DNA from 3 places in the Micromonospora sp. WMMD710 genome. Region 1 is predicted to be linked to each of the others. Evidence: riboswitches for the same ligand, from Rfam matches in the RefSeq annotation. Region 1 holds a riboswitch; each other region holds the start of a gene.
The links. A riboswitch is a leader RNA that binds a small molecule or an ion and turns the genes downstream of it on or off. The one in region 1 is predicted to bind cyclic di-AMP.

Region 1 (10,978 bases):
CCGCCGAACGCTCAGTGGTGGGGTCGCTGTCCGGTGCGAAAGCTAGATTGCTCCAACGGAAGTAGCCGGCCTGGCTCGCCAGGTCAAGGCGGCCGGCTCCCGGGGATGGCACTCCCCGGGGCCGCCTTGAACGGTCACGTCCGCTCATGTCCGAGGCAAGAACCATCTATGAGGGAGAACGAGACCCAGTGACCACGGGTACCGGGCCGCACCAGCCCGGGGGACCTGGCAGCACGGAGAACGCCCTGATCGCGGGGTTGTTGCTGGTGACGGCGCTGTCCATCGGGGCGCTGCTCTGCATCGTCTTGAGCAGCGCCGAGGAGATGGGCGACGTCGCCCGGTAGCGATTCCTGCCATCAGCGGAATTGCCCTGGCCGCGATCGGCGCGATTGCGGTCGTGCTGCGTAAGCGGCCTCCCCGGAGCCGGCGCTAGCGCGAGCGGCAGTGGGGGTTGTTAAAAGCACCTCCCTGCCAGCCGTTCGCCCACAACTTCATCAAGGCGGGCGACACTGACCCGGAGAAGATGTCGCCAGGGGGTCGGATGCCGGCTTCACTGATTCGGACCGGCTGGTCAGCGCGACGCCGGGCCGGTAAATGATCACCGGCCCGGCGTGCGGGTTACGTCGTACGTCAGCTCTTGAAGGCGTCCTTGATCTTCTCGCCGGCCTGCTTGAGCTTGGCGATGGACTGGTCAGCGCGGCCCTCGGCCTCGAGCTGCTCGTTGTCGGTGGCCCGACCGGCGCCTTCCTTCAGCTTGCCGGTCGCGTCCTCGGTGGCGTTGTTGATCTTGTCGTCGATACCCATTGCCAACCTCCAATTGCAAGCGTCTCTACGACCCCAGAGGTACCCCCGCCGTCACCACTCCAACCATTACCGCCGTCACAGATCACCAGCAGCCGGGCGGAACCGGCGCAGGCGCAGGCTGTTAGCCACCACGAAGACCGAGGACAACGCCATGGTGGCGCCGGCGATCATCGGGCTGAGCAGCCCGGCGGCGGCCAACGGCAGGGCCGCCACGTTGTAGCCGAACGCCCAGAAGAGGTTGCCCCGGATGATGCCGAGCGTGCGCCGGGACAGTCGGATCGCGTCCACCGCCGCGTCCAGGTCGCCTCGGACGAGCGTGAGGTCGGACGCCTCGATCGCCACGTCGGTGCCGGTGCCCATGGCCAGACCCAGGTCGGCCTGGGCCAGCGCCGGGGCGTCGTTGACCCCGTCACCGACCATCGCCACCGACCGCCCCTCGGCCTGGAGCCGCTGCACGACGTCGACCTTGCCGGCGGGCAGCACCTCGGCGATCACCTCGTCCACGCCCACCTCGGCGGCGACCGCGCGGGCCACGGTGGCGTTGTCCCCGGTCAGCAGGATCGGGGTGAGCCCCAGCGCGCGCAACCGCGCAACGGCCGCCCGGCTGGTCGGCCGGACCACGTCGGCGACCGCGAGGACCCCTCGGGCCCGCCCGTCCCAACCGGCGAGGATCGCCGTCCGGCCGGCGGCCTCCGCGTCGCTGACGGCCCACTCGACCTCCGGCGGTACGTCGAGTCCCCGCTCGCGCAGCAGCCGGGGCCGACCGACCAGCACGACCCGCCCGTCGACGGTGCCGGTCACGCCCAGCCCCTCGAGGTTGGCGAAGCCGGTGACCGGAGGCAGCGTGCCGGCCTCGGCGGCGCCCGCGGCGACCGCACGGGCGATCGGGTGCTCGGAGGCGGCCTCCACCGCCCCGGCCAACCGGAGCAGCTCGCCGCGGTCCTCCCCGCTCGCCGGCACCGCGTCCACCAGGGTCATCCGGCCGGTCGTCACGGTGCCGGTCTTGTCCAGCACCACGGTGTCCACCCGCCGGGTCGACTCCAGCACCTCCGGCCCCTTGATCAGTACGCCGAGCTGGGCGCCCCGCCCGGTGCCGACCAGCAACGCGGTCGGGGTGGCCAGGCCGAGCGCGCACGGGCAGGCGATGATCAGCACGGCCACGGCGGCGGTGAACGCGGCGGTCGGGCCGGCACCGGTGCCGAACCACCAGCCGAGCGTGCCGACGGCGAGGGTGATGACGATCGGCACGAAGACCCCGGAGATCCGGTCGGCCAGCCTCTGCACCGCCGCCTTGCCGCTCTGCGCCTGCTCGACCAGGTCGGCCATCCGGGCGAGCTGGGTGTCGCCGCCGACCCGGGTGGCGGTGACGACCAGCCGGCCACCCGCGTTGATCGTGGCACCGACCACGCCGTCACCGGGACCGACCTCGACCGGCACCGACTCGCCCGTCAGCATGCTGGCGTCGACGGCCGACGTGCCCTCGTCGACCACCCCGTCGGTGGCGATCTTCTCCCCGGGCCGGACCACGAACCGGTCGCCCACGGCGAGCCGGTCCACCGGTATCCGGGTCCCCACGCCGTCGCGCAGCACCGCCACGTCCCTGGCGCCGAGTTCGAGGAGGGCGCGCAGGGCCGCGCCGGCGGTGCGCTTGGACCGCGCCTCGAAGTAGCGGCCGGCCAGGATGAACACCGTCACCCCGGCGGCCGCCTCCAGGTAGATGGTGCCGGCGCCGTCGGTGCGGGTGATGTCGAGGCGGAACGGGTGTGTCATGCCGGGCAGACCGGCGTCGCCGAGGAAGAGCGCCCACAGCGACCAGCCGAACGCGGCCAGGGTGCCGAGCGAGACCAGCGTGTCCATGGTCGCCGCGCCGTGGCGCAGGTTGGTCCAGGCGGCCCGGTGGAACGGCAGGCCACCCCAGACCACCACCGGGGCGGCGAGGGTCAGCGACAGCCACTGCCAGTAGTCGAACTGCCAGGCCGGGACCATGGCCAGCAGGACCACGGGCACGCTGAGCGCCACCGACACCCACAGCCGGGTACGCGGGCCGCGCAGCGGGTCCACCGGCTGCTCTGCGGTCGGCGGGGCCGGCAACGCCGCCGAGTAGCCGGTCTTCTGGACGGTGTCGATCAGGTCGTCGGGCGTGACGCCGTCGGCGTAGCGGACGGTGGCCTTCTCGGTGGCGTAGTTGACGGTGGCGCTCACCCCGTCCATCCGGTTCAGCTTCTTCTCGATCCGGGCGGCGCAGGCGGCGCAGGTCATCCCCCCGATCGCCAGCTCGATCCGGTTCGGCGCCTCGGGCAGGGGTCTGCTGGTGGTGGTCATCGTCTGGTCCCGTCAGTTGTGCCCGTGCCCGGGGGTGCCGTGCTCGGCGCCTCCGGTCGGCGCGGGTCCGCTCGCGCCGGGGTCGCCCCCGGTCGGGGCGGTGCCGGCGACGACGGTGAACTCGGCGGTGTGCACCGCCCCGCCGTGCCGGAAGTCGAGGTAGAGCCGGTAGCTGCCGGTCGACGGCACCTCGGCGAGGAAGGTGACGTTCGGGCCGGGACGGGTCCGGCCGTCGCCGGGTGTCCCGTCCGGGTGCACGTGCAGGTACGCGAGGTCACCCCGGCGCAGCGCCACCAGGTGGCCGTACGCGCCCAGGTAGGGCTCCAGGTCGGTGACCGGCTGCCCGGCACGGCTGACGGTCAGGGTGAGCGACGAGGTGCGGCCGGGCTGCGGCGCGCCGGTCAGGGTGACCGTGTAACCGTCGACGGTGGTGCTGGTCGCCGGTGCGGGCAGCGGCCGCTCGGTCAGCTCCCCGGGGACGGTCACGTCGACACCGAGGGTCAGCGGCTCACCCCGGGTCGGGGCGAAGTCGGCGAAGGCACGCCACTGGCCGGGGCCGGCCAGCGGGGTGGCGACCCGCCAGGTGCCGTCCGGGCCGAGGTCGGGGTGGACGTGGCGGAAACCGGAGAGGTCCCGCCGGGCCACGATCAGGTGCATCCGCTTGTCGTGCGCCACGTCGTACCGGGTGACCGGGCGGCCGTCCGGGCCGTCGATCCGGAAGGCGAACTCGCCGGCCGGGGCGCCGACCGGGGCGAGGGTGTAGCCCCGGTCGGAGACGAGCAGGCCGCCGGGGAGCCGGTCGGCCGTCTCGTCGTGGCCCCCCGCCGAGGTGGCGCCGCCGTCGTGCCGACTCTCCACGGCGGGCACCTCGGGGTCGACCACCTGGCCAACCTCGTACGCCGTGCCGAAGACCGCAACGAGAGCGAGGGCGAACCCGCCCAGTCGGGTCACCGTGCTCACGCCGGGACTTCCGACGACCCGTCCACGAGGTCGTAGCCGGCCTCGTCGACGGCGGCCCGGACGCTCGCCACGTCCAGCGGCTGGTCGCTGCTCACGGTGACCCGGCCGCTGGCGAGATCGACCTGGACGTCGCGCACACCCGCGAGGGCGCCCACCTCGGCGCTCACCGCGCTGACGCAGTGCCCACAGGTCATGCCCTGCACCTGGTACGTCGTGTTGACCATCGGACCGTCTCCTCCGCCTCGCTTACCGGTACCCGGTGGGGGTATCGCACGAAGGACCGTACCATACCCCCCAGGGGTAGGCTATCCTGGTCGCCATGACCGCACCCACCCCGATCCGCGGGTACACCGCCAGCAAGGACCAGCTGCTCGCGCGGCTCCGCCGCGTCGAGGGGCAGGTCCGGGGGATCGAGAAGATGGTCGACGACGACCGCTACTGCATCGACGTGCTCACCCAGATCTCCGCGATCCAGGCCGCCCTGGACAAGGTGGCGCTGGGGCTGCTCGACGGGCACGCCCGGCACTGCATGCACGAGGGCGCCGCCGAGGGCCGCGCCGACGAGATGGCCACCGAGATGATGGCCGCGGTCGGCCGGCTGATGAAGCGCGGCTGACGCCCCTCAGTCCCGCTCCGGGTCGAGCCGCACCCGCCGCAGCAACTGGGCGTTGAGCGCGACCACGACGGTGGACGCGGACATCAGCACCGCGGCCAGCGCCGGGCTCAACGCCACCCCGGCCCAGGCCAGCACCCCGGCCGCCAACGGCAGCGCCACCGCGTTGTAGCCCGCCGCCCAGGCCAGGTTCTGCCGCATCTTCCGGTACGACGCCCGGGACAGCCGCACCACGGCAGCCACCCCGCGCGGGTCCGACGAGGCGAGCACCACCCCGGCCGACTCGATCGCCACGTCGGTGCCCGCACCGATCGCGATGCCCACATCCGCGCGGGCCAGGGCGGGCGCGTCGTTCACCCCGTCGCCGACCATCGCCACGGTCAGGCCCCGGCGCCGGAGTTCGGCCACCCGGCCGTCCTTGTCGGCGGGCAGCACCTCGGCGAAGACCTCGTCGACGCCGGGACGGAACCCGAGTTCGGCAGCGACCGCCTCGGCCACCGGCCGCGCGTCTCCGGTGATCATGGCGATGGTCCGGACACCCTCGGCACGCAACTCGTCGACGGCCCGCCGCGCCTCCGGACGCACCTCGTCGGCCAACGCGAACGCGCCGAGCACGGTGTCCGGCAGCCGCACCAGGTGCAGCACCGCCGCACCGCGCGCCGACCAGTGCCCGATCGCCGCCTCCAGATCGGCCGGGAGGGACACCCCCAGCTCGCGGAGCAGCGCCGGCCCACCCACCGCGTACCGCGTACCGTCGACGGTTGCCTGCACCCCGCGGCCCGGCAGCGACCGGAACCCGGCCGCCCGAGCCGGACCGGCGGGCCCCGCCGCCGCGACGATCGCCCGGGCCAACGGGTGCTCGCTGTCCGACTCCACCCCGGCAGCGAGCCGCAGCGCCTCGTCCCGGTCGACACCCGCCGCGGCCAGCACGTCGGTGACGGCGTGCTCGCCCCGGGTCAGGGTGCCGGTCTTGTCGAAGAGCACCGCGCCCACGGTCCGCATCCGCTCCAGCGCCAACCGGTCCTTCACCAGGATCCCGGATCGCGCGGCAAGCGCGGTGGAGAGCGCGACGACGAGCGGAATGGCCAGGCCGAGCGCGTGCGGGCAGGCGATCACCAGGACGGTGACCGCGCGCACCACCGCCTCGTCGGGCTGGCCGAGCGCCGTCCACACCAGCACGGTCAGCACGGCGGTGCCGGTGGCCACGTAGAACAACGCGGCGGCGAACCGGTCGGCCAGCAGTTGGGCACGACCGCCGGAACGCTGCGCCTGGGCGACCATGCGCTGGATGCCGGCGAGGGCCGTCTGGGCACCCAGCGCCTCGACACGTACCCGGATCGCCGAGTCGGTGGCGACGGTGCCCGCCACCACCCGGTCGCCGACCGCGCGGGCAACCGGCCGCGACTCGCCGGTGATCATTGATTCGTCCAGCTCCGCGCCGCCGTCGACGATGCCCCCGTCGGCCGGCACCCGACCGCCCGGGCGGACCAGCACCACATCGCCGACCCGCAGCTCGCCGACGGACACGGCCTCGACCCGCCCGTCGGCGGTCACCCGCTCGGCGTCGTCGGGCAGCAGCGCGGCCAGCGCCGCGAGCGCGCCCCGAGCCTGTCCGATGGCCTTCATCTCCTGCCAGTGCCCGAGCAGCATGATGGTGACCAACGCCGCCAGCTCCCACCAGAAGTCCAGGTCGAAGGCACCCACGCTGGTGGCCAGCGACGCGGTGTACGCGACGGTGATCGCCATCGCGATCAGCAGCATCATGCCCGGCGCCCGGTCCCGGACCTCCCGGACCGCACCGACCAGGAACGGCCAGCCACCCCACCAGAACACCACCGAGCCGAGCACCGGCCCCACCCAGGAACGCCCCGGAACATCCCCGCGCAGGCCGAGCCGGTCCGCCACGAGGTGACTGGTCAACACCACCGGCACGGTGAGCACCAGACAGACCCAGAACCGGCGACGGAACATCGCCGGATCGTGACCGGCGTGCTTGTCGTGCCCGCCACGATGCCGGTCCTGCGGTGACTCAGCGCGCATGACTCCACCATCCAGCCCCGCACGCCGCCCCGCGGGCTGTTCGACAACCCCCGACACTCCGCCACGACCTGCGTCCCGCGCCCGGGCTGGTTAGCATTTCCGGCGATGGCCCTCCGGATCCCGCCGCGCAGTCCGGCGCCGACACCGCCTCGACGCGGCGGCGCCCCCGGCCGAGCCGACCCCTCGTTCACGGTGTGTGACCAAACGGTCGTCATCCAGCGATCCGTCGCGCCCGCCGCCGCAATACCGCGGCGGCGGTGAACCGACCGGCCCGTCGGCACGTACCCCGCACCGGATTCGTTGGGAGTCTCGCATTGGGTTCCGACCACACCCGTTCCGCTCCGTCCGCCCCGCCCCGGGTACGACGGATCCTCGTCGCGACGGTGGTACCCCTGTTCGTCGCCACGGTGGTCGCGGCGCTGGTGCTCTGGCCCCGCGACGGCACGCCGGAGACCGGCGGCGGCGCGGACGTCCCGCGCTACCAGGGCACCGTGACCCGTGTGGTGACCGAGCCGTGCCCGCCCACGCCGCAGACCCCGGAGGGCACACCGGACGCCGGCGACGGGCCGTGCGGCACCGTGGACGTCCGGGTGCAGAACGGGCCGAGTGCCGGGCAGCAGGTCCAGACTCCGGTACCGGACGGCCCGGGGGCGCCCCGGGTCGACGTCGGCGACGAGGTCATCCTGGTCGAGCTGAACGACCCGGCCGATCCCAGCGCCAGCAGCTGGAACATCGCCGAACACCAGCGCGGCACGCCGCTGGTGTGGCTCGCGGTGGTCTTCGCCGCCGCGATCGTGGCGTTCGGCCGGTGGCGTGGCCTGGCCGCGCTCGCCGGGCTGGCCGCGAGCTTCGCCATCCTGCTCACCTTCGTGCTGCCGGGCATCGCGGCCGGTCGGTCACCGCTGCTCGTGGCGGTCGTCGGCGCCGCGCTGATCATGTTCGTGGTGCTCTACCTGACGCACGGGGTGACCGCGCAGACCTCGGTCGCCGTGCTCGGCACCCTGGGCAGCCTGGTGCTCACCGGCGTGCTGGCCACCATCGCCACCGCCGCCACCCACCTGACCGGCTTCGGCAGCGAGGACGCCACCACGCTGTCGATGTTCCAGGCCGACGTGGACCTGCACGGCCTGCTCCTCGCCGGGATCATCATCGGTTCGCTCGGGGTGCTCGACGACGTGACGGTCACCCAGGCGGCCACCGTCACCGAGCTGGCGAACGCCAACCCCGGCCTGACCCGGTTGCAGCTCTACCGGGCGGCCACCCGGGTCGGCCGGGCCCACATCGCCTCCACGGTCAACACCATCGTGCTGGCGTACGCGGGCGCCTCGCTGCCCCTGCTGCTCCTGCTCACCGCCGACACGCGCCCCCTCGGCCAGATCCTCACCAGCGAGTTCCTCGCGCAGGAGATCGTCCGCAGCGCGGTCGCCACCCTCGGCCTGATCGCCGCCGTACCGCTGACCACCGGGCTCGCCGCGGTGGTGACCGCCGCCGGCCGGTCGGCTGCCGCGCCGGCCGACGACGCCCCCGCCGGGCGGCCCCGGCCGGACCGGGCGGAAGCGCTGGCCGCCCTGAGCTCCCCCCGCACGGGTCCACCGGACGGACCGGACCCGACGGGGCCCACACCCCCGCCCACCGCCACCGACCGGTGGCCAGAGCCGAACAGGAGCACGGATACGGCATGGTGACACTCCTCAGCGTGACCAGATCGGGCATCCGGCCTGAGAACCGCATCACTGGTCACTCAACGCCATGGCGAAATGACGCTTTTAGTCGGCATCGGGACGTAGCTCAGGCGGTCGACTCTCGGGTAACCTCGCTGCCGGTCACCGCCGAAGGCGCGAAGCGGCGCCTGCGGTACCACCGCCCAATCGCCAACCGGCGAGCCGGGAACCCAGGTACGTGGGGTGAATCCGCGACAGCGGTAGGGGCCACTTCCGCCCCGAACCCGTCAGCTAACCCGGTCGGCGGTCGACGGAAGGGAACATTGTGACGGCACCCCTACGCCGCTGGTTGACACCGGTGGTGGCCGTGATCGCCGCACTGACCGTGCTCGCCGGGCCCCTCCCCGCGCACGCCGCCCCGACGACTCCCACGCCGTCCGGGCACGAGGAGGACGGCGAGCCCAAGCTGCTCACCGACGTCATCGAGAAGACCAACCGGGACTACGTCGCCGCCAAGTCCAAGCTGGACAAGTCCAAGAAGCGACAGCTCGAACTCTCGCACGAGGTGGACCGCGCGAAGGCCGACCTGGAGGCCCTGGCCCCGCAGGTCGGTCAGATCGCCGCCCAGTCGTACCGGACCGGTCGGATCGGCGCGATCGCGATGCTGCTGGAGAGCGACGCCCCCGACTCGTTCGTCCGGCGCGTCGCCACGCTCGACGAGATGAACATGGTCAACGAGAAGAAGCTCGCCGAGGTCAACGCGGTGAAGTTTCGCGCCGAGCAGGCCAAGCTGGCCCTCGACGCGGAGGTCCGCGAGCAGCAGAAGCAGGCCGCCCTGATGGCCAAGGAGAAGCGCGACGCGGACAAGGCGCTCGCCCTGGTCGGCGGCCAGGGCTTCACCGGCGGTCTGGTGGACGCCACCTCACGGGTCGCCGCGATCGGCCCCGGCCGGACCGTCGACGGTGAGTGGAAGTCCGAGTCCTGCAGCGAGAACGACCCCACCACCTCCGGCTGCATCACGCCGCGCACGCTGCACGCGTACAAGGAGGTCAAGAAGGCCGGCTTCAACCGGTTCGTCGGCTGCTACCGCCCCGGCGGGCCGTGGGAGCACCCGAAGGGCCGCGCCTGCGACTGGTCGTTGCAGAAGAGCGGCTTCAGCCCGTGGCACAACGACGACACCCGCATGTACGGCAACAACGTTGCCGCATTCCTCATCCGTAACGCCGACCGCCTCGGCATCTACTACGTGATCTGGAACCGGCAGATCTGGTTCCCGGCAACCGGCTGGAAGTCGTACAGCGGGGACTCGGACCACACCGACCACGTCCACATGTCGATGCTCTGACCCGCACCTCTCGCTGTCGAGGGCCGTCCCGCGTCACGCGGGGCGGCCCTCGTCGCGTCAGGCGGCTGCCGCCGCAGACCCGTCGGGCACGTCGAGCGTCGCCACGCCGGCCGGGACGGCGGCGACCGGGCGCACCACTCCGGCGGCCAGCCGGTACGACACGCCCACTACCGCGCACCGTCCCCGCGCCACCTCGTCGGCCAGCACGGACGACTGCCCGAGCAACGTCTCGACGGTCTGCGCGATGTGAATGTCGACGATGCCGTCGATGTCGTCGACCCCCTCGGCGGCGGCCCGACGGAGGCTGGGCAGGACGGCGTCGACCACCGCGCCCAGGTGCCCCGCCGGTGCGACGCCGGTGGCGGTGACCTCCCGGGCCGCCTGGACCGCGCCGCACGAGTCGTGGCCCAGCACGACCACCAGCGGGGTGCCGAGCACGGTCACGGCGTACTCGACGCTGCCCAGCACCTCCGGGCCGGTCGTGTGCCCGGCCGTGCGGACCACGAACAGGTCCCCCAGCCCCCGGTCGAAGATGATCTCGGCGGCCAACCGTGAGTCGGAGCAGCCGACGATCACCGCGAACGGGTGCTGTCCGTCGGCCACCGCGGCCCGGTGCCCGGCGTCCTGGTTGGGGTGGCGCGGGGAGCCGCTGACGAAACGCCGGTTGCCGGCGACCAGCTCGGCGTACGCCCGGGCCGGTTCGGTGTGCGTCGACGACTCGTCTGCGCCGCGCTGCGAACCCGGCTGCCCGCCGGATGCTCCGGGAAGACTCATCCCCGCTCCTCGTCCATGCGTATGACCTGGTCAACCGGGCTCTTCAGGCGGGCCTGCGGTGAGCGCCGGCTCGGGGCTACACCGTCACACGCACCGGAAGAGGCGTCAAGATATGCGTGATTTAGATTTCATGCATTGACCCGGCGGTCAGTCGTCGGACACCCCCCGAGAGTGGGGCGGGGAAGCCCTTGAGGCAGGCTTGGCACCTGGAGAGGTGATCCAACCATGGCACGGACTGTGACGGGCGACACCGGCGGCGGGCGGAACTGGACGTTCCTCACCAACCACGGGCACGTTCTGCTGGCCATCGCCCGCGACCCCACCGCACGGCTACGCGACGTCGCGGCGGAGGTCGGCGTGACCGAACGGGCCGCGCAGGCGATCGTCGCGGACCTGGAGGCGGAGGGCTACCTGCGGCGCACCCGGGTCGGGCGGCGCAACGAGTACACCCTCAACCCG
Region 2 (10,978 bases), 4.4 Mb from region 1:
TGCTGTACTCCGACCGCAGCCGGTACGCCGGCGGCGGCATCCTGGTGGTCGGCCCGTCCTCGGTCTTCGTCGAGTACATCGCCTCGGTGCTGCCGTCGCTCGGTGAGGACACCGCGACCCTGCACTCGCTGGGGACGCTCTTCCCCGGCATGACCGCCACCCGTACCGACCCGCCGCAGGTGGCGGCGGTGAAGGGCTCGCTGCGGATGCGCCGGGTGTTGGAGCGGGCGGTGCGCGACGCGGTGCCGGGCGGTCCGGGCGAGTTGCGACTGTTGTACCGGGGTTCGCTGCTGCGACTGGACCGGGCCGAGCTGGACGGGATCCGGGATCGCGTGCTGCACCGGGGCGCGCGGCGCAACGAGGTACGCCGGGCCGGCTTCGACGGGGTGTTCGCCGCGCTCTGGGCGCAGGCCCGCCGGCTGAACATCGGCCGGCTGCCGGAGCAGCGGGCCTTCGAGGACGAGGTCGCCGAGCGGCCGGAGTTCCGCGAGTTCCTCAAGGCGTGGTGGCCACGTCTGCACCCCCGGCACGTGCTCGGTTGGCTGGCCCGGCCGGAGCGCCTGCGCCGTTACGCGGGCGGGATCCTCTCCGGCGCGGAGATCCGGCTGCTGGGCGCGGCGTACCGGGATCTGGACTCCACGGGTCTGACCATCGCCGACGTGGCGCTGCTGGACGAGCTGGACGCCCTGCTCGGCCGGCCCGCGCAGCCGGCGCGGGCCCGGCGCGACCCGTTCCAGCTCGCGGGCGGGGTCCGCGAGCTGAGCACCGCCGCGGACCGGCAGCGGGCCGCCCGGGCGGCGGCCCGGGAGCGGCCGGAGGACTACCGGGAGTACGCGCACGTGGTGGTCGACGAGGCGCAGGACGTCTCGCCGATGCAGTGGCGCATGATCGGCCGGCGCGGCCGGTTGGCCTCCTGGACGGTGGTGGGCGATCCGGCGCAGACGGCGTGGACCGGTGACCCGGAGGAGCTGACCCGTGCGCGCGACCAGGCGCTGGGCCGGCGCAAGCGGGCCGACTTCACGCTCACCACCAACTACCGCAACTCCTCGGAGATCTTCGCGGTGGCGGCGGCGGAGATCCGCCGGCTCTACCCGGACCTGCCGTTGCCGACCGCCGTCCGCTCCACCGGGGTCGACCCGGTCGAGCTGGTGGTGCCGGCGACCGGGTTGGAGACCGCCGTCGTGGAGGCCGCCACCGCCCTGCTGGCGGAGGTGGACGGCACGGTCGGGGTGATCACGCCGGTCCCCCGCCGCGACGAGGTCGCCGGCTGGCTGGGCACGCTCGGCGCGCCGCGCCTGCAGGTGGTGACCAGCCTGGAGGCCAAGGGCATGGAGTACGACGGGGTGGTGCTGGTGGCTCCGAGCGAGATCCGGGCGGATCCGGGCGCCGGCGTACGGACGCTCTACGTCGCGCTCTCCCGGGCCACGCAGCGGCTCACCACCATCGACCCGACCGGCTGATCCGCCCTGGCGGGCACCGTCGGCCGCCCGTCGACCGTACACTTGCATACATAGCGATGTGCGCATACATTTGACCGGGTCCCGACTGGCGACGGAGGGTGGATTTCGTGGGCGCAGGTCATGACCACCACCACGCGTCGGTCACCAACGCGGCGCAGCAGCACCGGGGCCGGCTCTGGGCGGCGTTCGGGCTGCTCGCCACCCTGATGGTGGTCGAGGCCGTGGCGGCCCTGCACACCGGCTCGCTGGCTCTGCTCTCCGACGCCGGGCACATGTTCACCGACGTGCTCGGCATCGGCATGGCGCTCGCCGCGATCACCGCCACCCGGCGGACGACCGGCGACCCGCAGCGCACCTTCGGGCTCTACCGCCTCGAGGTGCTCGCCGCGCTGGCCAACGCCGCCCTGCTCTCCGGCGTGGCGGTCTACGTGGTGATCGAGGCGATCGGCCGGTTCGGCGATCCGCACGAGGTGCTGACCGGCCCGATGCTCACGGTCGCCGTACTCGGCCTGCTCGCCAACGTGGCCGCCTTCGCCCTGCTCCGCGCGGGCGCCCGGGAGAGCATCAACCTCCAGGGGGCCTACCTGGAGGTGCTCGGCGATCTCCTCGGCTCGCTCGGCGTGATCGGCGCGGCACTGCTCATCACGGTCACCGACTGGTGGTGGGCCGACCCACTGGTCGCGGTCGCCATCGGCGTGTTCATCCTGCCGCGCACCTGGCGACTCGGCCGGGCCGCCGTCCGCATCCTGGTGCAGGCCGCCCCGGAGCACCTCCAGGTCACCGCCGTACACGACCGACTCGCCGCGGTTCCCGGCGTGGTCGAGGTGCACGACCTGCACGTCTGGACGCTCACCTCGGGCATGGAGGTGGCCTCCGCGCACCTGACCATGGCACCCGGCGCCGAGGTCGGTACGGTGCTCAGCGCCGCGCGCACGGCCCTGCACGAGGACTTCCGGATCGAGCACGCCACGCTGCAGATCGAACCCGGTGCCGCACCCGGTGCCTGCGGTTCGGTCGAGTGGTGACAGCATTTCAGGAGATTCACTCGGATTGGTCCGAGTTTTTCGTGACGACGTACGCACCGTCCGTCACATCGGCTGCAGCGGCCCCACCAGCACCGGTAGGCTCGGTCCCGGCCTCCACCAGGCGGCGCCCACCCGGCGCCGGTGGCGGCCGCCGCCTAATCGCCCGAGCGGGCGAACCGGGGAACCATGTTCCTGGGGTGCATCCGCGTCAGCGGTAGGGATCTTCCGTCCCGAACCCGTCAGCTAACCCGGTCGGCGGCTGACGGAAGGACATGCGTAGTGGCACCAGCACGACCACCCGCCGGCCGCCTGGCGGCCCTGATCGTCGCGATGCTGGCCCTCGGCATCGCACTCCCGCCCGGCACCGCCTCGGCCGCTCCCCCGACCGGCCAACGAGCCGCCGCGGCGCCCGACGGTGACGAGGAGGGCGGCACCCCCGCCCTCCGGGCCCAACTGGAAGCCGCCAGCAAGGGTTACCTGGACGCCAAGCGCGCCCTGGACACCTCGCTGCAGCGCCAGCAACAGCTCACCACCCAGCTGAAGACCACCGAGGCCGAGCTGAACGTCCGCAGCGGCAAGGTCGGCGAGATCGCCGGCCTGGCCTACCGCACCGGCCGGCTCGGCGCGATGTCGGCGCTGCTCAACAGCAACACCCCGGAAGGCTTCATGGACCGGGCCGCCGCCCTGGACGCGGTCGCCGCCAACGAGGACCGGGTGCTGCGCGACCTGCTCACCACCAGGGACGAGGCCACCCGTACCCGGGTCGCCCTGGACGGCGAGATCCGCGAGCAGCGCAAGCAGGTCGCGGTGATGGCCAAGCGCAAGGAACAGGCCGAACGGGCTCTCACCGTGGCCACCACGCCCAAACCGCAGACCACCGCCGACACCGGCTCCAACCGGGGCACCTCCAGCGCCAACGCCACGGCCGCGCCGCGCAACTCCGACGGCTCCTGGCCATCGGAATCGTGCAGCATCAACGACCCCACCCCGGCCAGCGGCTGCATCACCCCCCGCACCCTGCACGCCCTCAACCAGGCCAAGGCGGCCGGCTTCACCCATTACGTCTCCTGTCACCGCTCCGGCGGCTCCGGCGAACACCCCAAGGGCCGGGCCTGCGACTTCGCCGCGGCCAAGGGCGGCTTCGGCGGTGACGCCACCGGCGCCGACAAGACGTACGGCAACAACCTGGCCGCGTACTTCATCCGCAACGCCGACCGGCTCGCCGTGCTCTACGTGATCTGGTACCGGCAGATCTGGCTGCCGAGCAGCGGATGGAGGTCGTACAGCGGGGCGGGTGGCGACCCGGCCAGCGACCACACCAACCACGTGCACCTGTCGGTGTACTGACCCCACCCGTGGCCGGCGCCCGCCTCACCCGGGGGTGCCGGCCACGGGTACGTCAGCGGGCGTACACCGGACGTCGCCGGCCGTCGGACGACCCGGCCGGGCCCGGCGGGCAGCATCCGGGGTATGCCTCGAATTCCACCCACCGCCCGCAAGGCGCTGCTCACCCTGCACCTGGTCACCTCCCTCGGCTGGCTCGGCACCGACCTGGTGCTGCTCACCCTCGGCGTGGCGGTGCAGCGCGGCGCCGACCCGGCCACCGTCTACCCGGTCACCGCGCTGCTCGGCACCGTGCTGTTCGCGCCGCTGAGCGTGCTGGTCTGGCTGATCGGTGTCGCCAGCGCCCTCCTCACCCCGTGGGGTCTGCTGCGCTACCGCTGGGTACTGGTCAAACTCGTGCTCACCACGGTGATGGTCGGACTGGTCCTGTTCCTGCTCACCCCGAACCTGCGCCACGCCGGTGACCTGGGTGCCGCACTACCCACCCGGGACCGTGCCGACCTGGTGATCGCACCCGCTGTCTCGACCAGCCTGATGATCATCGCGACGGTGCTCTCCACGTACAAGCCGTGGGGCCGCCGCCCCGCCCGCCCCGCCGCCCCTGCCGCGCTCGCCCGCCCCACGGCCACCGCCCACGCCGCCCGCGGCCGTCGCGCACCTGCCGGTCCCGCCGGTCCTGCCGGTCCTGCCGGCCCCACCGGCCCCGCCGGCCCCACCGGCCCCACCGGCCCCACCGGCCCCACCGGCCCCGCCGCCCATGATCGCGCTACAACCAGGATGTAGTGGCCTCGGCGCCGCGGGATGCCACTACATCCAGGATCGAGCACGATCTTGCGAGACAGGGGACCGCCGGTCCGCCCCGCGCGGGGCGCGGAGGCGCGAGGGCGCGGGGCGTGGAGGCGCGAGGGCGCGGGGCGCGGAGGCGCGAGGGCGCGGGGCGCGGAGGCGCGAGGGCGCGGGGCGTGGAGGCGCGAGGGCGCGGGGCGTGGAGGCGCGAGGGCGCGGAGGCGCGGGGCGCGGAGGCGCGAGGGCGCGGAGGCGCGGGGCGCGGAGGCGCGAGGGCGCGGAGGCGCGAGGGCGCGGAGGCGCGAGGGCGCGGAGGCGCGAGGGCGCGGAGGCGCGAGGGCGCGGAGGCGCGAGGGCGCGGAGGCGCGAGGGCGCGGAGGCGCGAGGGCGCGGAGGCGCGAGGGCGCGGAGGCGCGAGGGCGCGAGGGCGCGGGTCAGGTGGCGGGTGGGGGGTTGCCGGCGCGGTCCAGGGCCGCGCCGAGGCGGCTGGCCAGGGCGAGGTGGGCTGCGCGGGCCTGGCGGAACGCGTACCGGAACAGCGGGGCCGGCGCGCTCAGGGTGATCTCCACGTCGACCCGGAGCAGTCCGTCCGGTTCGGCGCGCAGTCGGGTGTGGTTGCGCACGGTGGTGGCCGGCCACTGCCGGGCCACCATGACGATCTCGTCCTCCTCGTTGATCAGCACGTCGGCCTGGTAGGTGGTCCGGAAGCGCAGCGGGCCGGCCTGCAACCGGTCGCTGATCGCGTAGCTGGCCAGGGCGCCGGGGCGTGGTGGCAGCCGTTGGACGCTGACGATCAGCGGATGCAGCTCACCCTGCCGAGTCAGGTCGCTGAGCAGGGCGGCCGCCTCGGCGGGGGCGCACCGGGCCTGAACGGTGTAGCTGAAGGTATCGCGCCTGAGCACACCGTCTCCTGCCGTCGCTGGTCGCACGATCGTCCCGTACACCGAACGGGCTGGCAACGCCCGGACGGACACCGGCCGATGCGTCGCGGTCCATCACTTGCCCCATTAGGGTCGGTTAGTGACGAATCACCGGGCGTGACGGAGAGGGTGGATTCATGAACGGTGCCGACCAGTGAGCGGGCACGTGATGGTCTTCGCGCCCACTCCGCAACTGACCGTGACCGTGGACCAGCCGAACGACCACACCGAACTGCATCTGCACCCCGGTGGGCAGGGCGTCTGGCAGGCCCGGATGGTGATGTCGCTGGGTGTCGACGTGGTGCTCTGCGCCGCGCTCGGCGGCGAGATCGGCCAGGTGTTGGAGCCGCTGCTGGTCAGCGAGGGGGTGGACCTCAAGGTGGTGGTCCGCGATTCCGGCAGCGGCGGATACGTCCACGACCGCCGGGGCGGGTCGCGGCAGGAGGTCGCCGACGTGCCCGGGCAGCCGTTGAGCCGCCACGAGCTGGACGAGCTGTACAACCTGGCCCTGGGCGAGGGTCTGCGGGCGTCGGTGAGCATCCTGAGTGGACCCAACGAGCCGTGGCTCGTCCCGGCCGACCTGTACCGGCGCTTCGCCGCCGACCTCGGAGCCAACGGTGGCCAGGTCGTGGTCGACCTCTCCGGCGATCACCTCGGCGCGGTGCTGGACAGCGGGGTCTTCTTCCTCAAGGTGAGCCACGAGGAGCTGATCCGCGACGGCCGTGCCCGCAACGACGACCTCCCGGAGCTGACCCGGGCGATGTACGACCTGCACTCCGCCGGCGCCGAGACCGTGGTGGTCAGCCGCGCCGACCGGCCGGCGCTGGCGCTCATCGACGGGGAGCTGTTCGACGTGGAGATGCCTCGACTGGAGGCAGCCGACCCGCGCGGCGCGGGCGACTCGATGACCGCCGGGGTGGCCGCCGTCGTAGCGGGCGGTGGCGACATCCGGACCGCCATCCGCACCGGCGCCGCCGCCGGCGCGCTGAACGTGACCCGGCACGGCCTCGGCACCGGACGGCTGGACTCGATCACCGGCCTGGTGGACCGGGTCCGACTGGTGCCGGCCGACAGCCGACCACAGGAGCGCACCACCCCGGACGAGCTGGCCGACCGGGTGGTCGAGCGATGACACTGCGGGTCCTCGTCACCAACGACGACGGGATCGCCGCGCCGGGCATCCACGCACTGGCCCGGGCGGCGACCCAGCGAGGGCTGGACGTGGTGATCGCCGCGCCGTTGGAGGAGGCTAGCGGCACCAGCGCCGCGATGAGCGCGGTGGAGCGCGACGGGCGGGTCGTCGTGCACGACCATCCGCTGCCGGATCTCGACGGCGTGCCGGCGTACGGGGTTGGCGGCTCACCCGGGTTCATCACGCTGATCGCGCTGCACGGAGCGTTCGGCCCGCCGCCGTCGGTGGTGCTCTCCGGCATCAACCGGGGCGCCAACGCCGGTCGTGCCGTGCTGCACTCGGGCACGGTGGGTGCCGCGTTCACCGCCGCCACGAACGGCTGCCGGGCGATGGCCGTCTCACTGGACGTCCTCACCGCGGGCGAGGCCACGGCCGCCAGCGGGGGCGCCGCCGTGGACGCCGCCGCCCGGGTACGCGACAGCGAGCGGCACTGGAGCACCGCCGCGCGGGTCGCCCTCGACCTGCTCCCCCGGCTGACCTCCGCGCCGCTGGAAAGCGTGCTCAACGTGAATGCCCCGGACCTGCCGCACGAACGCCTGCGTGGGGTACGACGCGGCACGTTGGCCAGCTTCGGCCAGGTACAGATGACGGTGGCGGAGTCCGGGCACGGCTTCGTCCGTACCTCACTGGAGGAGCCGGGTCAGGCCGCGCAGCCCGGCACGGACGTGGCGTTGCTGGCAGCGGGGTACGCCTCGGTGACGGCCATCCGGGCCGTGACCGAGGCGACCGATGTCGACCTGACCGGCCTGGACGAGCTGGGTTGAGCGGGGGGTCAGGCGCCGGGGAGCACCTCAGGGGTGGCGGCACCGGCGAAGTAGGGCTCCGGTGCGCCGAACAGGCCGAGCAGGCCCGTCACCCAGAGCTGCCGGTGCACGAACCGGCTAGGCTCGGTGACCACCAGCTTGACGCCACTGACCTCGGCGGTCTGGAAGCCGGCGACCATGGCGCTGATGCCGACGGAGTCGATGAAGGTGACCAGCCTCATGTTCAGCTCGATACGCAGCGGGCGGCCCTTGGCCAACACCTCTGCGATCGCCTCGCGCACCTCGTACGCGGTGTCGACGTCGATCTCACCTCGCGGGGCGATCTCTACCACACCACCGGACAAAACCGACTTCACGATCGACAGGCTCACGCGAGCACCTCCACCCGCCCGTCCCCCGGGCGCCTCATCAGTACGCGGGCCGCGACCGAGAGTATTCCTCCGACGGCCTCGGTCGCCACCCCTCGGGATGAGCAATTCGCGGATCCGGGCACATCTGGTCTCCCAGATCCAAAATTTTCGTTATTCGATCACTCGGCGGCCGGTCGGAGCCGGCGCCGCCGAACCAGGGTAGCGGTCCCGTTCCGTACCGCCCGACAACCCGCCGCCAGCGCCCTCCGCCCCGTGTCACCGGTGTGTCGCGCTCGTTGCGTCCACGTGGCACGGTCGCGGGGTTGTCGACGCCACCTAGCATCGACCCGGGACACCCACCGTGACGGAGAGGACCTTCAATGATCAAGAGACTGGCCGGGTTGGCCGGCGTCGGCGTACTGCTCGCCCTCGTACTGGCCTGCGGTTTCGGTGGCGGCGACGACGATGACGACGATGACGACGACTTCGCCCGCGGCGCGGCCGTGGTGACGGTGCGCTGAACCGTGCCCCGCGGCCCGGGCCGGGTTTGCGCCCGGGCCGGGTGGGGCACTGCGGGGTAGGCGAAACCGTGACGCGCTGAACAGACGCCGAAGTCCGAAGTGGCCGGCGGATTTCGGCACCCGAGGAGGTAACCACGATGTTCGGAACCAACCTGCTGGACCGCCGCAGCAAGCCGGAGCGGATCGCGGACCAGGCGTGGGAGCACCTGGTCTCCGCCGTCAGCTCCGCGGGGGACAGCGTCCGCGACACCGCCCGCTCGGCCCGTCGCAGCAGCGGCGACCTCGCCGACGGGGCCGGCGACCTGGTCGGATCGGCGGCCGAAGAGGCGCGGCGTCGGGCTTCGCTGGCCTTCGACGCGCTCGCCGGGCGTCAGCCGGCACTGCCCTGGACCCTGCTGATCGGCGCCGCGCTCGTCGGCGCGGCGGTCGGCTGGGCCGTCGGCTCCGCCGCCCGGGCCGCCGGCAGCCGGGACGACCGCGCCGTCGAGGACGTGGAGTTCGTCGACGTCGACCGCCCCAGCTCCCCCGCAGTCTGAACACCCGAACCACCCGCACCCGAGGGGCCCCGCTCGACCGGTCGAGCGGGGCCCGTCGCCGTCCCCACCGCACCCCGCCGATCGCCCCACCCACCGATCGCCCTGCCCCACCGATCGCCCCGCCCCACCGATCGCCCCGCCTCGCCCTGCTCGCCTCAGCCCAACCCACCTCGCCACGCCCCACCCCGCCACACCGCGCCTCGCCCTGCTCGCCTCAGCCCAACCCACCTCGCCACGCCACGCCACGCCACGCCACGCCACGCCGATCATGGAGTTGTGGTGGGCGGTATATTGGTTTTTGACCCTTTCATCCACCACCACAACTCCTTGATCGACCCGAGCGGGGTGGGACGCGGGCACGGGGACGCGGGCACGGGGACGCAGGGGCAGGGCGCGGCGGGGGCGGCGGAGGCCGGTCCGCCGGGTGCCGGACCCCTCAGGCAGCCCGGCGGACCGGTGATCGGGTGCGGCCCGGGTGGTGTCGCCCGGGCCGCTCGGCCTGCCTGCTCACGCAGGTGACGTGGCCGGGCGGGGCGTTGCCGCCGGCCCGCAGGCCGAGGAGGCCGAGGACGCCGACCGGCGACCGGCGGCCGACACGGACTTGGCCGTGCCGGCGGACCTCTCCGCATCTTGCGGGTCCCCGGCGGAGGTGGACGCCCGGGGGACGGGGCCAACCTCCGGTGGTGGCGCCGTGGCCCGGGGGACGAGCACGGCGGCGGGGACAGCGCGACGACAGGGACAGCGCGACGGCGGGAACGGGTGCCACGACAGGGACGGGTGCCACGACAGGGACGGGTGCCACGACGGGGACGGCTCGGAGCTGCCCTGGCTCCCACCACCCGACGCGACGGCTCCCGCGATCGAGGAATGGGCTTACCGTAACCGATCCCCCGCCACTTTGGAAGCGCTCCCATCATCGATGTCCATGACCGGTACGGATGAGGCAGGCCCAGCCCCGGGCGGCACCGTCACCCGCACCGGGCGAGGACGGCTCACCCCGGCCGGCGGCAGGATCGGATCCCGGCGGACCTGCGGCGCCGGTTGCCGGCCGGTCCGCCACCCGACGCACCGGAGGAGGGACAGATGGCCATCGCGACGATCAGCCGTACCGACCAGGACATCCAGTCCGCCGTCCTCGACGAACTGACCTGGGAGCCCCGCGTGCAGCCGCACGAGATCGGGGTGACCGTCGACGAGGGCGTCGTCACGCTGACCGGACGGGTGGACGGCTACGCGAAGAAGTGGGCCGCCGAGCGGGCCGCACACCGCGTCGTCGGAGTCCGGGCGGTCGCCAACGACTTGGCCGTCCGACTGCCCGGCAGCGCCGAACGCACCGACCCGGACCTGGCCGCCGCGGCCGGTCACGCCCTGGAGTGGGACGCGTTCGTACCCGTCGAGAAGCTCCAGGTCACCGTCTCGACCGGCTGGGTGACGCTGCACGGCGAGGTCGAGTGGGAGTACCAGCGCCGCGCCGCCGAACGGTCGGTGAGCCGGCTGACCGGCGTACGCGGGGTGAGCAACGGGATCACCGTCCGCCCGGCCGCGCCTCCGGACGGCCAGAACCTGGCCGACCGGATCGTCGACGCGCTCGCCCGCGCTGGCGCCACCGAGGCCGAACGGGTCAGCGTGCGGGTGCACGGCGACACCGCGGTGCTCGGCGGGCTGGTGCACTCGATGCCCGAGCGGGCCGAGGTGGAGCAGGTGGCATGGTCGGCGCCGGGCGTCCGGGAGGTGCAGAACCACATCGCGGTCGCCCCGGTGCTGCGCTGAGCGTCAGCGTGGAACCACCCGGGGCGGGTGAGCCGGCCTCACCCGCCCCGGGCGCAGGCTGGGGGCATGAGTGATCCGAACGGGCTGATCCAACCGGGGAACTCCGCGCCGGGCTTCACCCTGGCGGCTACCCCGGACGGGCACGAGGTCGGGCCGGAGCAGTTCCGCGGCCGGCCGGTCGTGCTCGCCTTCTATCCCGCCGACTGGAGCCCGGTCTGCGGCGACCAGATGGCGCTCTACCAGGCGGCGATGCCGGTGTTCGACCAGTATCAGGCCGCGCTGCTCGGCATCTCGGTGGACAGCATCTGGT
Region 3 (6,513 bases), 470 kb from region 1:
GCCCGGCACGACCCGAACGAGCTGACCGCGAAGCAGGTCCGTGAGCGGGACGCCGACCTCGCGGCGGCGCTGCGCGAGCGCGCCAACTTCCGCACCGGCGCCGGCGCGACGGCCCTGGCCACGGTCACCATCCCGGTGGTGGTGCACGTGATCCAGGAGAACAGCACCCGGGCCGGCGGCAACATCCCTGACTCGATGAGCGGTCGATGAAGTCCGCACTGCGGGTCGGCGGCAAGAACACGCTCAATATCTACCTGGGTGAACTGAGCGACGACCTGCTGGGTTGGGCGACCTTCCCGCAGCGGAAGCTCGCCAGCACCGACGGCGTGGTCGCGCTTAACGAGTCGCTGCCGGGCGGCACCGCCACCAACTACAACCAGGGCGACACCGGCACCCACGAGGTCGGCCACTGGCTGAACCTCTACCACACCTTCCAGGGTGGCTGCGGCGGCTCGGGTGACAGCGTCAGCGACACCCCGGCGGAGGCGTCGCCCGCGTACCAGTGCCCGACCGGGCGCGACACCTGCTCGGCGACCGGGCTGGACCCGATCACCAACTTCATGGACTACACCTACGACTCGTGCATGTACCAGTTCACGCCGGGCCAGGCCAGCCGCATGCTGACCGCCTGGAACGCGTACCGCGCGGCGTAGCTTTCCCGCGTACAAGCCGGTGCCGGCTCCGTCACGACGGAGCCGGCACCGGCTTTTCCCCAGGACCGGGCCGCGGTCAGGCGGCCGTGCACTGAACGTCACGGCTGAGACGGGTCGGGCGCGTCTGCGGTACGGCGGCCGGCGCGACCGGCGCCGGCGGAGCCTGCGGGTCGAGCCACACCCGGACGGCCGGCCGCCCCGGCGGCACCCCCGGGACGCCGGCGATGTGCTGCTCGCGGCGGGTCAGCATCGCCACGTCGACGGTGAACTCGAACAACCGCCAGTCGGCGTGCGGCTCGGCTCGGGCACCCTGCGCCAGCCGGGCCAACTGGGCCGGATCGGTCACCGGACGGGCGCGACCCGCCACGTACGCCTCGTCGTCGCTCTCCTCCGGCGGGAACGAGTGCAACGCGTAGCGGCCGTCGCGTTCGAGGTCACGGCGCTTCGGAGAGTCGATGACGAAGCAGAACAGACCCTCGTCGGTGATGACCGGGGAGACCGGGTGGACCCGGGGCCCGCCGTCGGCGCGGACCGTGGCCAGGTAGCCGAAGCCCGGCCCGTACTGCTGCAGGAGAACGCGGATCCCGTCGGCGAGGCGGGGCTCGTCGGCGGCGAATTCGGACCAGGAAGCCATGCGGGCATTCTATCGAACAAATGTACGAGCAGCGACCTCGACGCGCTGGTCACCGGCACCGAATCCGGGCGCCGCGCGAGACGCCGCTATGGTGGTCCGATGCTGCTCTCCGACCGCGACCTGGTCTCCGAGATCAAGGCCGGCACGCTGGGCCTGGAGCCCTTCGAGCCCATGCTGGTCCAACCGTCCAGCATTGACGTACGACTCGACCGGCTGTTCCGGGTCTTCAACAACCACCTCTACACCCACATCGACCCGGCGATGCAGCAGGACGACCTGACCTCGGTGGTCGAGGTGCCCGACGGCGAACCGTTCGTCCTGCACCCGGGGGAGTTCGTGCTCGCCTCGACGCTCGAGGTCATCTCGCTGGGCGACCAGCTCGCCGGCCGGCTCGAGGGGAAGAGCTCACTGGGCCGACTCGGTCTGCTCACCCACTCCACCGCCGGCTTCATCGACCCGGGCTTCTCCGGGCACGTGACGCTGGAGCTGTCCAACGTGGCGAACCTGCCGATCACGCTCTGGCCGGGCATGAAGATCGGCCAGCTGTGCATCTTCCGGCTCTCCTCGCCGGCCGAGCACCCGTACGGCTCGGTGGTGTACGGCTCGCGCTACCAGGGGCAGCGGGGGCCGACGCCCAGCCGCGCCTGGCAGCACTGGCGTACCTGGCCGACCCGCTGACCCGCGACGCACGACCGGGCAGACGCCGAGGGCCCGCCGCGAACGGATCGCGGCGGGCCCTCGGGCGTCCGGGCTGGGTCAGCCTGGGCGGCCGTAGCTGTGGATCGGGCCGTCGCCGACCTTCTTCATCTTGACGGGCTGACCGGCCTGGGGGGCGTGCACCACCCAGCCATTGCCGACGTACATGCCGACGTGGTGGATGTCGCTGTAGTAGAAGACCAGGTCACCGGGGAGCAGGTCGCCCTTGCTGACGTTCTTGGTCACCCGGCTCTGCGCGGCGGCGTTGTGCGGCAGCGACACCCCGGCCTTGGCCCAGGCGGCCAGCATCAGCCCGGAGCAGTCGTACGAGTTCGGACCCTCGGCACCCCACACGTAGGGCTTACCGATCTGGGCGCAGGCGAACTTGACCGCCGTGCCCGCGGCACCTCCGGGATAGCTGGCCGGGCAGGGCGCGGGACGCAGCGGGCCGCCGCCACCGTTGCCGTACACCTTGAGGCGCAGCTTCTGCAGGCGGTCGATCTCCTCGTTGATCTGCTTCTTCTTCGCCGCCAACTGCGCCTCGGTACGGCCCAGTTGGGTCACCATCTCGTCCAGCGGCGCCTTCTGCGCGGCCAGTTCGTCACGCAGGTCGGCCACCTGGCGGACGTCCTGCTGCTGGTTGTGCGCGAACCGGTCGAGCATCTCGAGCTGCCCGACCACCTCGCTCGGCGACCGGCTGCCGAGCACCGCGTTGACGGTGGAGACGTTCTCGCCCTTGTACGCACGCACGGCCAGGGCGCTGACCTTGTCCATCGCGGCGTCGACCTGACGCTCCAGGGGAGCGATCCGGGCGGCCAGGGCGTCGGCCTGCTTGCGCTTGACGGCGAGGTCGGCCCGGGTGGCGTTGTGCCGTTCGATGATGGGTTCGAGTTTGTTCCAGTCGGCGTCGATCTGGCGCTCGATCTCGGCGACGGACGGGTCGGCGTGGGCCGCCGTGGCGCTGCCCGTCAGGACGACGGCGACGCCGACCAGTGCGGCGAGAGCGTTGGTGAAGCGGGACCAGCGTGGGCGCGGCACGATCGTTGTCGGGCCGGCTGCTGCCGGCCGCTCGGACGGCGGCCGCGGGGCATGGAGTGCCACCGGGGTTCCGTTCTCCTTCTTCCTGACCGCCTACCGGGTTAGCTGACGGGTTCGGGCGGGAAGTCGGCGCCCTACCGCAGTGGCTGCGGATTCACCCCGAGGAACCTGGGTCCCCGGTTCGTTCGGAAACGACTCGGCGGTGTCGGTCCGTCACCGCCCGGGGTGGGCGGACCTGCTATCGGGCCGACGAATGACCAGCGTAGAGACGCCCGTTACCGATCCGCAACCCGTGCGGCCGTGACACTCCGTACCGATCGGAGAGGGTCGCCGGCGATAGGCGAAGATTTCCTTCCGAACGCGTCGATACATGGAAAGGTATTGACGCGGACTCCCGGGCGGCGCGAAGGTGACCTCACCTTTGTCCGTGGAATCTAGGGGGTTCGATGCACCGTCCAACCCTGTCCGCCGGCCGGCGCGCCCTGCTCGCCGCCGCCGTGGTCGCCGCCGCGACCGGGGTACCGCTACCCGCCGGCGCGGCCGCCGCCGCACCCACCGTCGACCGTCAACAGCGGTACGCCGCCGCGGCAGCGGAGTACGGCGTACCGATCGACGTGCTGCTCGGCGTCTCCTACCTGGAGTCGCGCTGGGACAGCAACGCCGGCACACCGAGCACCAGCGGCGGCTACGGCCCGATGCACCTGACCGACGCCCGCCACGTGGCCGCCCTGCCCGGGCGCGGTCACCACGACGCCGGCACCGAGGACCCGCGCGGCGACGACTCCCGTCCGGCGCTGGCACCCGCGCCCCCGCAGGCCGCGGACCCCGCACCACCCGGCACCGCGTTGCAGACCGTGGACACCGCCGCCACCCTGACCGGCGCGGCGCCGGAGTCGCTGCGCACCGACCCCGACGTCAACATCCGGGGCGGGGCGGCGCTGCTGGCCGCGTACCAGAAGGAGCTAGGTGCCCCGGTGGGCGCCGGCACCGACCCGGCCACCTGGTACGGCGCGGTGGCCCGCTACGCCGGCGCGGACAGCGCCGACGCGGCGGCGGCCTTCGCCGACGAGGTCTTCACGACGATCGGCGCCGGCGAGTCCCGGGTGACCGACGACGGCCAACGGATCACCCTGCCGGCCCGCGCGGTACAGCCGGAGCGTTCCTGGCTGGACCGGCTGGGCCTGCGCCGGCTGGCCCGACCGGACGGGCTGGAATGCCCCCGCACCGTCTCCTGCGAATGGATCCCGGCGCCCTACGAGGCGTTCGGCGACGGGGACTACGGCAACCACGACCTCTCCGACCGGCCCGCCCGGCAGAAGATCGAGTACATCGTCATCCACGACACCGAGGCGAGCTGGGCGACCACCCTGAAACTCGTTCAGGACCCGACCTACGTGAGCTGGCACTACTCACTGCGCTCGGTGGACGGGCACATCGCCCAGCACGTGAAGACCAAGGACGTCGGCTGGCACGCCGGCAACTGGTACGTCAACGCCAAGTCGATCGGCCTGGAACACGAGGGCTTCGCCGCGCAGGGCACCTGGTACACCGAGGCGATGTACCGGACCTCGGCGAAACTCGTCCGGCACCTCGCGCTGCGGCTCGGCATCCCGCTGGACCGCCAGCACATCATCGGCCACGACAACGTGCCCGGCACCATCGCGTCGACCGTTCGCGGGATGCACTGGGACCCGGGGCCCTACTGGGACTGGTCGCACTACTTCGACCTGCTGCACGCGCCGCGACTGGACACCGGCACCCCGGCCACCGGGCTGGTCCGGATCGACCCGGACCCCGCCACCAACCAACCGGTGTTCACGGGATGCGTCACCCCCGGCGTGCCGTGCGCGCCGCGCGGCTCCTCGTCGGTGGTGCTGCACACCGCGCCGTCCGCCGACGCGCCCCTGGTCAACGACATCGCACTACGCCCGGACGGCACCCCGAACACCATGGAGGTGTCGGATCACGGCGCCCGGGCCTCCGCCGGCCAGACGTACGCGTTGGCCGGCCGGCAGGGGGACTGGACGGCCATCTGGTACCTCGGACAACGCGCCTGGTTCCACAACCCGGCGTCCGCGCCGACGGCCAGGTGGACCGTGGGCGTGGTGGCCACCCCGAAGCCCGGACGGGCCACCATCCCCGTGTACGGGCGGGCGTACCCGGAGCAGGCGGCCTACCCGGCCGGCGTGCCCTACCAGACGATCTCCCCACTTCAGTACACCCTCGCCGCCGGGCAGCGGTACGCCGTCGGCGCGGTACTGGCCGGCGAGTACTACCGGGCCAGCACGTTCGACGGGTCCTCGCCCGGCGACTGGACGGTGATCCGCGGCGAGAACCGGTACGCGCAGATCCAGTTCGGCCACCGCATCATGTACGTCAACCTGGCCGACGTGCAGCTCCTGCCGTGCCCGGCGGGCGCACCCCGCTGAGAAACCGCGACGGCCCCCGGTCGGTGACCGGGGGCCGTCGTCGTGCCTGGGCGGATCAGCCGGGTCTGCGGAAACCGGCGACCGGCATGGTGAGGCTAGCCACCGTCACCGGTCTTCCGGCGCGGGGCGCGTGCACCATCAGGTTGTTGCCCAGGTACAGGCCGACGTGGCGCAGGTCGCCGTAGAAGAAGACCAGGTCACCGGGGCGAGCGTCGGCCCGAGAGACGGCCTTACCCTCGTTCCACTGGGCGCCGGTGTAGTGGGTGAGGTAGATCCCGGCCGACTTGTAGGCGTACTGGGTCAGACCCGAGCAGTCGAATGCGTTCGGGCCGACGGCACCCCAGACGTACGGGTCGCCGACCTGCTGGCAGGCGGTCTTGATCGCCTTCTGGGCGGCGGTGCTGGCGACACCGTTGATGGTCGGGCAACCGGCGGTCTTGATCGTGGTCTTCGGCAGGGACGCCTCGAGCTTCTTGATCTCGGCGTCGATCTGCTTCTTCTTGGCGGCCAACTCGTTCTGCTGCTTGGTCTGGGTGGCGATCAGCGCGTCCAGCTTCTGCTTCTCGCCGTCGTACTTGGCTCGCACGGCGAGCACACCCGCGACCTCCTTGCGCTCCTGCGCGGCAAGCCGGTCCAGAACGGTGAGCTGCTCGGTGAGGGTGTCCGGCTTGGCGCTGACCAGCAGCGCGCCGATGTCCTGCGACGGACCCGACATGTAGTAGCGGGAGGCGAGGTCACCGACCCGGGTGAGGGCCAACTCGCTCTGCAGTGCCAGCGGCTCGATCTTCTTCTGCAGGTCCGCCGATTTCTTGCGGTTGACCTGCAGCTGCGATCGCACCTTGTTGTACTGCTCGACGGCGGGCTCCAACTGCTCCCACTGCTTGTCGATCTGCGCCTCGATCTCGTCGACCGAGGGCTCGGCCTGCGCGGGCACGGCGAGCACACCGGCTCCGACGGCCGCCGCGGCGACCAGGACGAGCAGACGGTGTGCGACCCGGCGCAGACCGCCCGGCCGCGCGGACAGCCCTGGGGCGTGACGATGAGGGGGCATGGTTGCCACCGG

Region 2: another riboswitch for cyclic di-AMP. It lies ahead of O7620_RS02150 (hypothetical protein); the one in region 1 lies ahead of O7620_RS22240 (hypothetical protein).
Region 3: another riboswitch for cyclic di-AMP. It lies ahead of O7620_RS24510 (C40 family peptidase); the one in region 1 lies ahead of O7620_RS22240 (hypothetical protein).

The regions. Positions count from the first base shown of each region.
Region 1 is NZ_JARUBD010000001.1:4,813,274-4,824,251, forward strand. Features, by position in the region: gene O7620_RS22200 (hypothetical protein) at 189-344, shown strand; gene O7620_RS22205 (CsbD family protein) at 631-804, opposite strand; gene O7620_RS22210 (heavy metal translocating P-type ATPase) at 880-3,126, opposite strand; gene O7620_RS22215 (hypothetical protein) at 3,139-4,086, opposite strand; gene O7620_RS22220 (copper ion binding protein) at 4,083-4,310, opposite strand; gene O7620_RS22225 (metal-sensitive transcriptional regulator) at 4,406-4,702, shown strand; gene O7620_RS22230 (copper-translocating P-type ATPase) at 4,709-6,739, opposite strand; gene O7620_RS22235 (YibE/F family protein) at 7,054-8,424, shown strand; cyclic di-AMP (ydaO/yuaA leader) riboswitch at 8,591-8,721, shown strand; gene O7620_RS22240 (hypothetical protein) at 8,726-9,745, shown strand; gene O7620_RS22245 (carbonic anhydrase) at 9,803-10,519, opposite strand; gene O7620_RS22250 (MarR family winged helix-turn-helix transcriptional regulator) at 10,745-10,978, shown strand, end outside.
Region 2 is NZ_JARUBD010000001.1:424,665-435,642, reverse strand. Features, by position in the region: gene O7620_RS02160 (AAA family ATPase) at 1-1,460, shown strand, start outside; gene O7620_RS02155 (cation diffusion facilitator family transporter) at 1,568-2,485, shown strand; cyclic di-AMP (ydaO/yuaA leader) riboswitch at 2,628-2,759, shown strand; gene O7620_RS02150 (hypothetical protein) at 2,816-3,832, shown strand; gene O7620_RS02145 (hypothetical protein) at 3,956-4,612, shown strand; gene O7620_RS02140 (SRPBCC family protein) at 5,050-5,517, opposite strand; gene O7620_RS02135 (PfkB family carbohydrate kinase) at 5,690-6,667, shown strand; gene O7620_RS02130 (5'/3'-nucleotidase SurE) at 6,664-7,491, shown strand; gene O7620_RS02125 (STAS domain-containing protein) at 7,500-7,862, opposite strand; gene O7620_RS02120 (hypothetical protein) at 8,222-8,362, shown strand; gene O7620_RS02115 (hypothetical protein) at 8,500-8,898, shown strand; gene O7620_RS02110 (BON domain-containing protein) at 9,982-10,668, shown strand; gene O7620_RS02105 (redoxin domain-containing protein) at 10,735-10,978, shown strand, end outside.
Region 3 is NZ_JARUBD010000001.1:5,289,808-5,296,320, forward strand. Features, by position in the region: partial or broken gene O7620_RS24495 (zinc metalloprotease) at 1-653, shown strand, start outside; gene O7620_RS24500 (pyridoxamine 5'-phosphate oxidase family protein) at 730-1,287, opposite strand; gene dcd (dCTP deaminase) at 1,387-1,965, shown strand; gene O7620_RS24510 (C40 family peptidase) at 2,044-3,084, opposite strand; cyclic di-AMP (ydaO/yuaA leader) riboswitch at 3,098-3,233, opposite strand; gene O7620_RS24515 (peptidoglycan recognition family protein) at 3,468-5,450, shown strand; gene O7620_RS24520 (C40 family peptidase) at 5,506-6,513, opposite strand, start outside.